Linked DNA regions of Parafrankia discariae. The protein of the gene in region 1 binds, or shares a complex with, the protein of each later gene. Links are inferred from orthologs where the notes say so. Each region holds a gene or a part of one and is shown in the gene's direction. Other genes may lie near its edges.

Region 1 (5,668 bases):
GATGGTCGATGCCTCGGTCTGGGCTTGGGTCTCGGCGGCCGGCTTCGCGGGCCCGTGGCCCGGGCGGGGAATTGGCGGGTGCCTTTCGGCCGGGCGTTCGTGGAGGCCGGAGGGGTCGGCGGTAGGGTTCGCCCTGGCTGTTTTCCCGGTGGGAGGACGGTTGTGTCGGTACCGGTCCGGCGGGTTGGCGGATACCGGTCCGTCCGTGGAGCGCGCAACGGCCAGGCGCAGGCAGGACGTCCGTCGTCCGGTGGCGCCTGTCGTGGTCGTCGGGTGATACCCCGTTCGACACTTGACGTGGGCGTGGAGTAGTGTTGGCGCCTGTGGCCGGAGTCCACGTGACTCTGGCGTGTGTCCTGCGCCCAGACGTGGCGCCGTGGCGCCGAGAACCGACCGCTCAGGTCAGGTACTCAGGCCGCCGTCGGTGACAGTCGGGTTCGGTCCGACAGAGTCGGGCGGGTAGGCGCGCTCCTTCTGGGACGTATCGGGCTTCCGGTACTTACCGAGGGCGCGACACGCCCGACCGCGTGGGTCGGGGACAGACACTCCGGCGCTCACGCTCCGTGCCAACCAGGCGAGGAGCGGCACCGCGACACAGCAGGCAGACAGGCCGGCCATCCGGGATGGCTGCCGGCGAGTACGACGAGGCACGAAGGAACGGGAGCGGCGTTGCCCACGATCCAGCAGCTGGTCCGCAAGGGCCGGCAGGACAAGGTCGAGAAGACCAAGACCCCGGCACTCAAGGGGAGCCCGCAGCGTCGTGGCGTGTGCACCCGCGTCTACACGACCACCCCCAAGAAGCCGAACTCGGCGCTGCGCAAGGTGGCTCGCGTCCGGCTCAACAGCGGGATCGAGGTCACGGCCTACATCCCCGGGGTCGGTCACAACCTGCAGGAGCACTCGATCGTCCTGGTGCGTGGTGGCCGTGTGAAGGACCTCCCGGGCGTTCGCTACAAGATTGTCCGGGGCGCTCTCGACACGCAGGGCGTCCGTAACCGGAAGCAGGCTCGCAGCCGCTACGGCGCGAAGAAGGAGAAGGGCTAATGCCGCGCAAGGGGCCCGCGCCCAAGCACCCCGTCGTCGTCGACCCGGTCTACGGCTCGCCGCTGGTGACCGCCCTGGTCAACAAGGTGCTGTTGAGCGGCAAGAAGTCGGTCGCGGAGCGCATCGTGTACGGCGCGCTCGAGGGTGCGAAGAACAAGACCGGCAACGACCCGGTCGTCACGCTCAAGCGTGCGCTGGACAACGTGAAGCCCACGTTGGAGGTGCGCAGCCGCCGAGTAGGTGGCGCCACCTACCAGGTTCCGGTCGAGGTCCGCGCGGGCCGCAGCACCACGCTCGCGCTGCGCTGGCTCGTCGGGTACTCCCGCGGTCGTCGTGAGAAGACGATGACCGAGCGCCTGATGAACGAGCTGATCGACGCGAGCAACGGCCTCGGCGCGAGTGTGAAGCGCCGGGAGGACACCCACAAGATGGCGGAGTCCAACAAGGCCTTCGCCCACTACCGCTGGTAACTCATCATGGCTGCTGACGCACGTGCCGCACTGGCCGCGACCCGAAACATCGGGATCATGGCCCACATCGACGCAGGCAAGACCACGACCACCGAGCGCATCCTCTTCTACACCGGTGTGAACTACAAGATCGGTGAAGTCCACGAGGGTGGCGCCACGATGGACTGGATGGAGCAGGAGCAGGAGCGGGGGATCACCATCACCTCCGCCGCCACCACCTGCTCCTGGCGTGACCACACCATCAACATCATCGACACCCCGGGCCACGTCGACTTCACCGTCGAGGTGGAGCGGTCGCTGCGCGTCCTCGACGGAGCGGTCGCGGTGTTCGACGCCGTCGCCGGCGTCGAGCCGCAGAGCGAGACGGTCTGGAAGCAGGCCGACCGCTACGACGTCCCGCGGATCGCGTTCGTCAACAAGATGGACCGGGTCGGCGCCGAGTTCCACCGCTGCGTCGACATGATGGTCGACCGGCTGGACGCGACGCCCGCCGTCATCCAGCTGCCCTGGGGTGTCGAGGCGGACTTCCGCGGCGTGATCGACCTGATCCGCATGAAGGGCCTGCTCTGGCACACCGAGGACAAGGGCGCCTCGTTCGAGACCGTCGACATCCCGAGCGACCACGCCGAGGCCGCGCAGGAATGGCGGGAGAAGCTGGTCGAGACCGTCGCCGAGAACGACGACGAGCTCATGGAGCTCTACCTCGAGGGCGTCGAGCCCACCGAGGAGCAGCTCATGGCGGCGCTGCGGCGGGCCACGGTGGCCAGCAAGATCAACCCGGTGCTCTGCGGTTCCGCGTTCAAGAACAAGGGCGTGCAGCCCATGCTCGACGCGGTCGTCGACTTCCTCCCCTCGCCGACGGACATCGGCTCGGTGACCGGTCACGCGGTCGGGAAGGAAGAGACCGAGATCGTCCGCGAGGCCGACGACGACGCGCCGTTCTCGGCGCTGGCCTTCAAGATCATGTCGGACCCGTACGTCGGCAAGCTGACCTACATCCGGGTGTACTCCGGCAAGATCACCAGCGGTACCGCGGTGCTGAACTCGACCAAGGACCGCAAGGAGCGCATCGGCCGCATCCTGCAGATGCACGCCAACCACCGGGAGGACCGGGACGGCGTGGGCGCGGGTCAGATCGTGGCCGTGGTGGGCCTGAAGAACACCACCACCGGCGACACGCTCTGTGACCCGAACTCGCCGGTCATCCTCGAGTCGATGATCTTCCCTGCCCCGGTCATCGACGTCGCCATCGAGCCGAAGACGAAGGCTGACCAGCAGAAGCTGGGCACCGCGATCCAGCGGCTCACCGAAGAGGACCCGACCTTCCAGGTCCGCACCGACGAGGAGACCGGTCAGACGGTCATCGCCGGGATGGGTGAGCTGCACCTCGAGGTCTTCGTCGACCGGATGCGCCGTGAGTACGGCGTCGAGGCGAACGTCGGCAAGCCGCAGGTGGCCTACCGCGAGACCATCCGCCGCAAGGTGGAGAAGGTCGACTACACCCACAAGAAGCAGACGGGTGGGTCCGGCCAGTACGCCCGGGTGATCATCGACCTGGAGCCCTCCGGCGGCGACGGCGGCGGCTACGAGTTCGAGAACAAGGTGACCGGCGGCCGCATCCCACGGGAGTTCATCCCGTCGGTGGACGCCGGCTGCCAGGAGGCCATGGAGTTCGGTGTCCTGGCCGGTTACCCGCTCGTGGACGTCAAGGTCACGCTGCGGGACGGCCAGTTCCACGAGGTCGACTCCTCCGAGCTCGCGTTCAAGATCGCCGGCTCGATGGCCTTCAAGGACGCGGCACGGAAGGCCGACCCGGTCATTCTCGAGCCGCTGATGTCGGTCGAGGTCACCACGCCCGAGGACCACATGGGCGACGTGATCGGCGACCTGAACTCGCGTCGTGGGCAGATCCAGGCGATGGACGAGCGGGGCGGTTCCCGGATCGTCAAGGCCCTGGTGCCGCTCTCCGAGATGTTCGGGTATGTCGGCGACCTGCGGTCGAAGACCTCCGGCCGGGCGAGCTACTCGATGCAGTTCGACTCCTACGCCGAGGTTCCGCAGAACGTGGCCAAGGAGATCATCGCGAAGGCGCGAGGCGAGTAGCGGGCCCCCCGGGCCGGCCTGCCGGCACCACTGACGACTACACAGCACGACACCACCCGTCCTTGGAGGGACACCAGTGGCGAAGCAGAAGTTCGAGCGGACCAAGCCGCACGTCAACATCGGCACCATCGGTCACATCGACCATGGCAAGACGACGCTGACGGCCGCGATCACGAAGGTCCTGCACGACGCGCACCCGGACCTCAACCCGTTCACGCCGTTCGACCAGATCGACAAGGCGCCGGAGGAGAAGGCCCGCGGGATCACGATCTCGATCGCGCACGTCGAGTACCAGACCGACGCGCGGCACTACGCGCACGTCGACTGCCCTGGGCACGCCGACTACATCAAGAACATGATCACCGGTGCCGCGCAGATGGACGGCGCGATCCTGGTGGTCTCGGCGACCGACGGCCCCATGCCGCAGACGAAGGAGCACGTGCTCCTGGCCCGCCAGGTCGGCGTGCCGTACATCGTCGTGGCGCTGAACAAGGCCGACATGGTCGACGACGAGGAGATCCTCGAGCTCGTCGAGCTCGAGGTCCGGGAGCTCCTGAACACCTACGAGTTCCCCGGCGACGACGTCCCGGTCATCCGTGTCTCCGCGCTCAAGGCGCTGGAGGGTGACAAGGAGTGGGGCGCCAAGCTCCTCGAGCTCATGGCCGCGGTGGACGCGTCCATCCCCGAGCCCGAGCGTGACATCGACCGGCCGTTCCTCATGCCGATCGAGGACGTCTTCACGATCACGGGTCGTGGCACGGTCGTCACGGGTCGTATCGAGCGTGGAATCGTCAAGGTCAACGAGACCGTGGAGATCGTCGGCATCAAGCCGGAGACCACCACGACGACCGTGACCGGCGTCGAGATGTTCCGCAAGCTGCTCGACGAGGGCCAGGCCGGTGACAACGTCGGCCTCCTCCTGCGTGGCATCAAGCGCGAGGACGTCGAGCGCGGCCAGGTCATCGTGAAGCCGAAGTCGATCACCCCGCACACGGTGTTCGAGGCGCGCGTCTACATCCTCAACAAGGACGAGGGTGGCCGGCACACGCCGTTCTTCAAGAACTACCGCCCGCAGTTCTACTTCCGCACCACCGACGTGACCGGCGTCGTGACCCTCCCCGAGGGCACCGAGATGGTCATGCCGGGCGACAACACCGAGATGACGGTCGAGCTGATCCAGCCGATCGCCATGGAGGAGGGCCTGCGGTTCGCCATCCGTGAGGGTGGCCGGACCGTCGGTGCGGGCCAGGTTCTGAAGGTCATCAAGTAGTGGTGGCGGGCGGCGGGTGCCCCACGGGGTCCCCGCCGCCCGCTGTTGCCGGCCGGCAACGCCGGGGTGTCACGCCCCGTGCCGCGACCGGGATCGCAAGCCGCCCACGTCGGCCGCGTACTCGCGGCCGACGGGGCACCAGACAAGGCGGTACACCCGGCACGAACCCGGACCCGCCGGGCCGCCAGCCCCTTCCGGCGGCGGCCCGCGCCGCGGAACGGGAAGAGGTCGACGGGGACCCGGTAGTGATACCGGCCGGACGAGACAGACAGGACAGGCGAAGCCCACCATGGCGGCACAGAAGATCCGCATCCGGCTCAAGGCCTATGACCACGAGGTCATCGACAGCTCGGCGCGGAAGATCGTCGAGACCGTGACGCGTACCGGTGCGCAGGTCGCGGGTCCGGTGCCGCTGCCGACGGAGAAGAACGTCTACTGCGTCATCCGGTCGCCGCACAAGTACAAGGACAGCCGCGAGCACTTCGAGATGCGGACGCACAAGCGGCTGATCGACATTCTTGACCCGACGCCGAAGACGGTCGACTCGCTGATGCGCCTCGACCTGCCCGCCGGCGTGGACATCGAGATCAAGCTGTAAGAGGGGCCGGCGCCAGTCATGCTCAACCGCAATTACAGAGGGCTCCTGGGCACCAAGCTCGGGATGACCCAGGTATGGGACGCGAACAACCGCGTCGTGCCGGTCACCGTCATCCAGGCCGGCCCCAACGTCGTGACCCAGGTCAAGACACCCGACTCCGACGGCTACTCGGCCGTCCAGCTC
Region 2 (5,761 bases), on another replicon or contig:
TGGAGGCTGGCGCACACGACCCCCGTCGCGACCCGGACATCCGGGGAGGCGGAGGCCACCGCGGCCGCGATCGCCGGGCGTGCGATCACGCTCCTCGATCAGCCGACGTGCGACCTGCTCCCGCTCATCCGCGGCACCGCTGGCGCCGGCACCGGCGGTGCCGGCAGCACCGGCTCAGGCACCGCTGGCGCCGGCGCGGACGGAGCTCCGCCCACGGTGGAGGTCTCCGGCCCGTCGGGTGCGGCGAAAACGCTCGTGGACGCGCTGACCGCGCGGGGGATCGACGCCCGGCTGACCACCCAGGGCGCCGGCCGCGCGCCGGCGCCGCCCGCCGCGGGTGCCCCCGGGGCGGGTACGTCGGTGGTCCGGGTGGTCCTGGTCGGGAACTCGCCGCCACCCGTCACCGACCGGCGAACCGTGATCGTGTCGACCGGGACGCCCTACCGTCCGCCGGTGGCCGCCGGGGCGTGGCTGGCGAGCTACTCACGCGACCCCGCGTCGATGAGGGCGCTGGCGGCGGTGCTGGCCGGTGCGGCGCCCCCCGCGGGCCGGCTGCCGGTCGTCACCCGGACCGCTGCGGGCACCGCGCTGCCGCGCGGCGCCGGCCTGCCGGCCCCTCGCGCCTGCTGACCCGCTCGCCTCTCCCCGGCCGGCGGCGCGACCACGTGGCCGTGCCGCCGCCACCAGCGGCAGCCACCGGCCGCCGGCCGCCTTCAGGACCAGCGACCCCGGCGGTGTTCCCCAACGCCGGGGCTCATCGCCCCACTCCGCAAACCACCACAATCCGGACACCCAAAACAACTGTGACGGGCGAATGGGCCCATGGACTCACTTGCCCGCCACACTCCAACGCCGACCGCGAAGGCCGGAGGTCAGATGGACGGGCGAGCCTCGGGCGCGTGGCCGGCGACGGCCCCCGCCCAGGTCCAGACCACAGGCCACCCTCGGAGCTACCACCCAGGCCGCTGGCCGCCCCCAGGACGCGTACTCGAAGTTGTTGCCCGATGTCGGGCCTGCCGCCGCAGGTCGTAGGCCGCCCTCGGGGTGCGTGACCGGGGCTGTTGCCTGACGTCGGGCCTGCCGCCGCAGGTCGTAGGCCGCCCTCGGGGTGCGTGACCGGGGCTGTTGCCTGACCTCGGGGCTGCCGCCGCAGGCCGCCCTCCAACCCCGCCCGCCGCCGGGGGGCCACGGGGGGCACCGCCCCCCGGCAGACATGGCAAGTCGACCAGCCCAGCCCCCGCTGGGCATAGCAAACCCATCGACGAGCGGGTGACCGGGATCGAACCGGCATGGCCAGCTTGGAAGGCTGGGGCTCTGCCATTGAGCTACACCCGCGTTGGTGATGGACGCAAGCTTACCCCGTAGGATGTGGGGGCAACGCCTCGGGGCGTAGCGTAGTGGCCAGCGCGCCTGCTTTGGGTGCAGGAGATCGGGAGTTCGAGTCTCCCCGCCCCGACCGATACCCTCGGCGCGTCACCCCGTCCAACGTCGTACCAGGAGACCGCCGCGCCGTGAAGGCCACCAAGGAGACCCTCAGCCCGACCCGGGTCAAGCTCACCGTCGAGGTGCCCTTCGACGAGCTCAAGCCGTCCGTCGATGCCGCCTACCGCAAGCTGTCGCGCCAGGTGCGCGTCTCCGGATTCCGCCCGGGCAAGGTCCCGCCGCGCATCCTGGACCAGCGTCTGGGGCGCGGTGTGATCCTCGACGAGGCGATCCAGGAGGCGCTGCCGCGCCTTTACTCGGAGGCCGTGCAGGCCGAAGAGGTGGACGTCCTGTCGCGGCCCGAGGTGGACATCACCGAGTTCACCGACGGCGCGCAGCTGATCTTCACGGCTGAGATGGACGTGCGCCCGGAGGTGACGCTGCCGGAGTTCGGCGAGCTGGAGCTCGTCGTCGAGCCGGCGACGGTGACCGATGAGCAGGTCGAGGAGCATCTGACCAGCCTGCGGGACCGGTTCGCCGTGCTGAAGCCGGTCGAGCGCCCGGTTCAGGAGGGCGACTTCGTGTCGCTGGACCTGTCGGCGTCGGTCGACGGTGAGGCGATCGAGGACGCGACCGCGACCGGCATGTCGTACGAGGTCGGCAGCGGGAACCTGATCGACGGGATCGACGAGGCCGTCACCGGCGCGTCGGACGGCGATGAGCGCACGTTCGACACCGAGCTGCTGGCCGGCGAGTACGCGGGCCGTACGGCGCAGGTGACCGCGGTGGTGCGGGGCGTGAAGGAGAAGGAGCTCCCGGAGCTCGACGACGACTTCGCGACGACGGCCAGCGAGTTCGACACGCTGGAGGAGCTGCGCGCCGACGTGCGGACCCGGCTGGAGTCGAACCGGAAGGTCGAGCAGCTGGGCGAGGCCCGCGACAAGATGCTCGACAAGCTGATCGAGCTGGTCGAGGTACCGGTGCCGGATTCGGTGCTGGCCGGCGAGCTGGAGGCCCGTGAGCACCGCCTCGGGCACGAGCTGGAGCACATCGGTACGGACCGCGCGACCTACCTGGAGACGCTGGGTCAGTCGGCGGAGGAGTTCGACGCGGAGGTCCGCAGCTCGGCGGGCAAGGCGATCCGTTCGCAGTTCATCCTGGACGCGGTGATCGACGCCGAGTCGATCGGCCTGGACCAGGGCGAGCTGATGGAGCAGATCCTGATGCGCGCGCAGCGGGCCGGCGTGCAGCCGGACCAGTACGCCCAGCAGCTTGCGCAGGGCGAGGGGCTGACGGCCCTGATGGCGGATGTCCTCCGGACGAAGGCGCTGTTCCTGCTGCTGGAGAACGCGAAGGTCGTCGACACCGAGGGTAACGCGGTGGAGCTGAACCTGCCGCGCCGTCCGTCGGGCGAGGACGACGAGGCCGGGGACGACGTCCGGGACATCTCCGACGAGCTCGACGCCGAGGAGCTTCAGGTCCCGGCGGCGCCCGCGGCGGAGGCCACGGCCACGGCCGAGGGTTCCGCGGCGGACGCGGCCGAGCCGGCCGAGTCCGAGACGAAGTAACGACCGCCAGGCGACGACCGCGGCGGGTGGATTCGATCGACGGCCTCCGGAACGTGAGTTCCGGAGGCCGTCGGCGTGTCCGGTGCCACGTATGGACACCGAGAGGCACGCTGTCGCCCCGGCACGGTGACGACAGGTGCTCCGCCGGGCCGCTGCCTGGTCATGGTCCCTCGGCGCACATCGGTGCCGGACTGGCTCGGCCTCACGCCCAGCGCGAACATCGAAGAAGAAGCACCGGAACCGGCTCGTGTCACAGATAGTGTCGAGCCGGTCAATCAGACGCCGCCGAAGGAAGCCGAGGATCCGACCGTGAGTGACATCGCCGCCCCTGGCCTGGCTGTCCCGGGCCCGAGTCTCCGCTCGCCGGGACAGAATGGCCCCGGCTTCGACGAGCAGGTCTTCAACCGTCTCCTCCGTGAGCGGATCATCTTTCTCGGTTCGGTGGTGGAGGACTCGATCGCCAACGCGATCTGCGCGCAGCTCCTGCTGCTGAACGCCGAGGACCCCGAGCGGGACATCTTCCTCTACATCAACTCGCCCGGCGGCTCGGTCAGCGCCGGCATGGCGATCTACGACACCATGCAGTACGTCGAGAACGACGTGGCCACGGTTTCCCTGGGGCTCGCCGCGTCGATGGGTCAGTTCCTGCTCTGCGCGGGCGCGCCGGGCAAGCGCTACTCGCTGCCGCACGCGCGGATCATGATGCACCAGCCCTCCGGCGGCATCGGCGGAACGGCTTCTGACATCGCGATCCAGGCGGAGCAGATGCTCTACACCAAGCGGATGATGCAGGAGCGCATCGCGTTCCACACCGGTCAGCCCGTCGAGCAGATCGAGCGGGACTCCGACCGCGACCGCTGGTTCACCGCGGACGAGGCGAAGGACTACGGCTTCGTCGACCACGTCGTCCAGCGGGCCCGCCAGGTCCCCAGCGAAGGACCGGTGAGCTGACGCCCGCCGCGGCAGCGAGCCGTCCCGACCCTCGTCACCCGCTCTCCTCGGAGGCAGTCACCATGCACGGACCACAGGGCTACTACGGAACGCAGAGCCGGTACGTCCTTCCCAACATCATCGAGAAGACGTCGCGCGGCGAGTACGGCATGGACCCGTACTCGAAGCTGCTGAAGGAGCGCATCGTCTTCCTCGGCGCACCGATCGACGACACGTCGGCGAACGACGTGATGGCGCAGCTGCTGTTCCTCGAGTCCGAGGACCCGGACCGCGACATCTCGATCTACATCAACTCGCCCGGTGGGTCGTTCACGTCGCTGACCGCGATCTACGACACCATGCAGTTCGTACGTCCCGACATCCAGACGATCTGCATGGGCCAGGCGGCGTCCGCGGCGGCGGTGCTGCTCGCGGCCGGTACTCCCGGCAAGCGGTTCGCGCTGCAGAACAGCCGCATCCTCATCCACCAGCCGTCGGCGCAGGGTGAGGGCCAGTCCAGCGACATCGAGATCCAGGCGCGCGAGATCCTGCGCATGCGGTCGCTCCTGGAGCACATGCTCGCCGAGCACACCGGGCGCACCGAGGAGGCCGTCCGCAAGGACATCGAGCGCGACAAGATCTTCAGCGCCGACGAGGCCAAGGACTACGGCATCATCGACGAAGTGATCAAGACCCGGAAGTCCTCGCGGCTCGCCTCGGCGCGCTGAGCCGGCGCCCGGTGGGCCACGCCGCTCCCGGTCCCGGTCCCGGGCCAGTGCCCGGGACCGCCGGATCCGGTCCCGGGATCGGGCCCGGCGGGGCGCACCGGACCGGGCCCGGTGCGCCCCGCCGGGGCGCCGGTACCTCCGCCGGACCTGGGCGACGGGCCCGGCGGCCCAGGTGGTGCGGCGCGCGAGGGGCTCGTCGGTGGCGGGCCGGGTGCGACGGGTTGGCATCCCCCCGTCCCCGCGCGGACGCCCGATCGGGCGGTGGTGCCGAACGGGCCGTCTGGACGAGCGGGGACGGGCCCGATGACCGTAGGCTGACCGGTATGAGCCCAGCGATTGGGCTCTCACCGGACGCCCCCGCGGGGTACCGTCCCCACGGGGACGGATACAGGCAGACACGCGACGACCGGGCGGTGCCCACCGCCCCCGACACGCAGGCGACACCATCGTCTGGACGAAGGGACTGAGTCCTCGGTGGCACGCATCGGTGATGGCGGTGACCTGCTCAAGTGCTCCTTCTGCGGTAAGTCTCAGAAGCAGGTGAAGAAGCTCATCGCCGGCCCCGGCGTCTACATCTGCGATGAGTGCATCGATCTCTGCAACGAGATCATCGAGGAGGAGCTCTCCGAGTCCTCGGAGCTGAAGTGGGAGGAGCTCCCGAAGCCGCGGGAGATCTACGAGTTCCTCGACGGCTACGTGGTGGGCCAGGAGACAGCGAAGAAGACGCTGTCGGTGGCCGTCTACAACCATTACAAGCGGGTGCAGGCGGGCGGTGCCTCCGGCGGTGACGCGGCCAAGGGCGAGGTGGAGCTCGCGAAGAGCAACATCCTGCTGCTGGGCCCCACCGGCTGCGGCAAGACCCTGCTGGCGCAGACGCTGGCCCGGATGCTGAACGTCCCGTTCGCCATCGCCGACGCGACCGCTCTCACCGAGGCCGGATATGTCGGCGAGGACGTCGAGAACATTCTTCTCAAACTCATCCAGGCCGCCGACTACGACGTCAAGAAGGCCGAAACCGGCATCATCTACATCGATGAGGTCGACAAAATCGCCCGCAAGTCGGAGAACCCGAGCATCACCCGGGACGTCTCCGGTGAGGGCGTGCAGCAGGCG

What was found.
Region 2: the proteins of rpsG (region 1) and tig are in contact, whole or in part, in a crystal structure (PDB 3GTY), measured with the Thermotoga maritima proteins. The link is inferred for Parafrankia discariae from one-to-one orthologs. Residues at the interface, in WP_004081843.1 of Thermotoga maritima: Lys34, Lys52, Lys55, Glu59, Arg62, Gln63, Glu66, Asn67, Lys69, Val71, Arg95, Ala109, Lys110, Lys111, Gly112, Arg113, Pro114, Glu117, Glu121, Ile124, Ala125, Tyr127, Asn128, Asn129, Thr130, Gly131, Lys135, Asp139, Arg142, Met143; in WP_004081061.1 of Thermotoga maritima: Glu122, Val124, Val129, Leu130, Tyr133, Glu188, Gly259, Ile262, Tyr263, Glu266, Ser270, Glu273, Gln274, Glu277, Arg308, Gln311, Ile312, Ser315, Tyr316, Glu325, Arg329, Arg336, Leu363, Phe366, Trp367, Arg373, Leu377, Arg381, Leu384, Glu387.

The regions. Positions count from the first base shown.
Region 1 is NZ_KB891252.1:105,934-111,601, reverse strand. What follows is about bases 1-2,778. They hold rpsG (30S ribosomal protein S7), read left to right. Parts: upstream 1-1,043; coding sequence 1,044-1,514; downstream 1,515-2,778. Other genes in these bases: fusA (elongation factor G), read left to right, coding at 1,521-2,778; rpsL (30S ribosomal protein S12), read left to right, coding at 670-1,044. Outside these bases: more of fusA, read left to right, coding at 2,779-3,617; tuf (elongation factor Tu), read left to right, coding at 3,694-4,887; rpsJ (30S ribosomal protein S10), read left to right, coding at 5,177-5,485; rplC (50S ribosomal protein L3), read left to right, coding at 5,504-5,668.
Region 2 is NZ_KB891102.1:478,368-484,128, reverse strand. The notes cover bases 880-3,750. They hold tig (trigger factor), read left to right. Parts: upstream 880-1,511; coding sequence 1,512-2,990; downstream 2,991-3,750. Other genes in these bases: B056_RS0102005 (ATP-dependent Clp protease proteolytic subunit), read left to right, coding at 3,300-3,750. In the rest of the region: B056_RS0102025 (glycoside hydrolase family 3 protein), read left to right, coding at 1-630; more of B056_RS0102005, read left to right, coding at 3,751-3,941; B056_RS0102000 (ATP-dependent Clp protease proteolytic subunit), read left to right, coding at 4,004-4,648; ATP-dependent Clp protease ATP-binding subunit ClpX, read left to right, coding at 5,123-5,761. UniProt on the Bacillus subtilis protein: Involved in protein export. Acts as a chaperone by maintaining the newly synthesized protein in an open conformation. Functions as a peptidyl-prolyl cis-trans isomerase.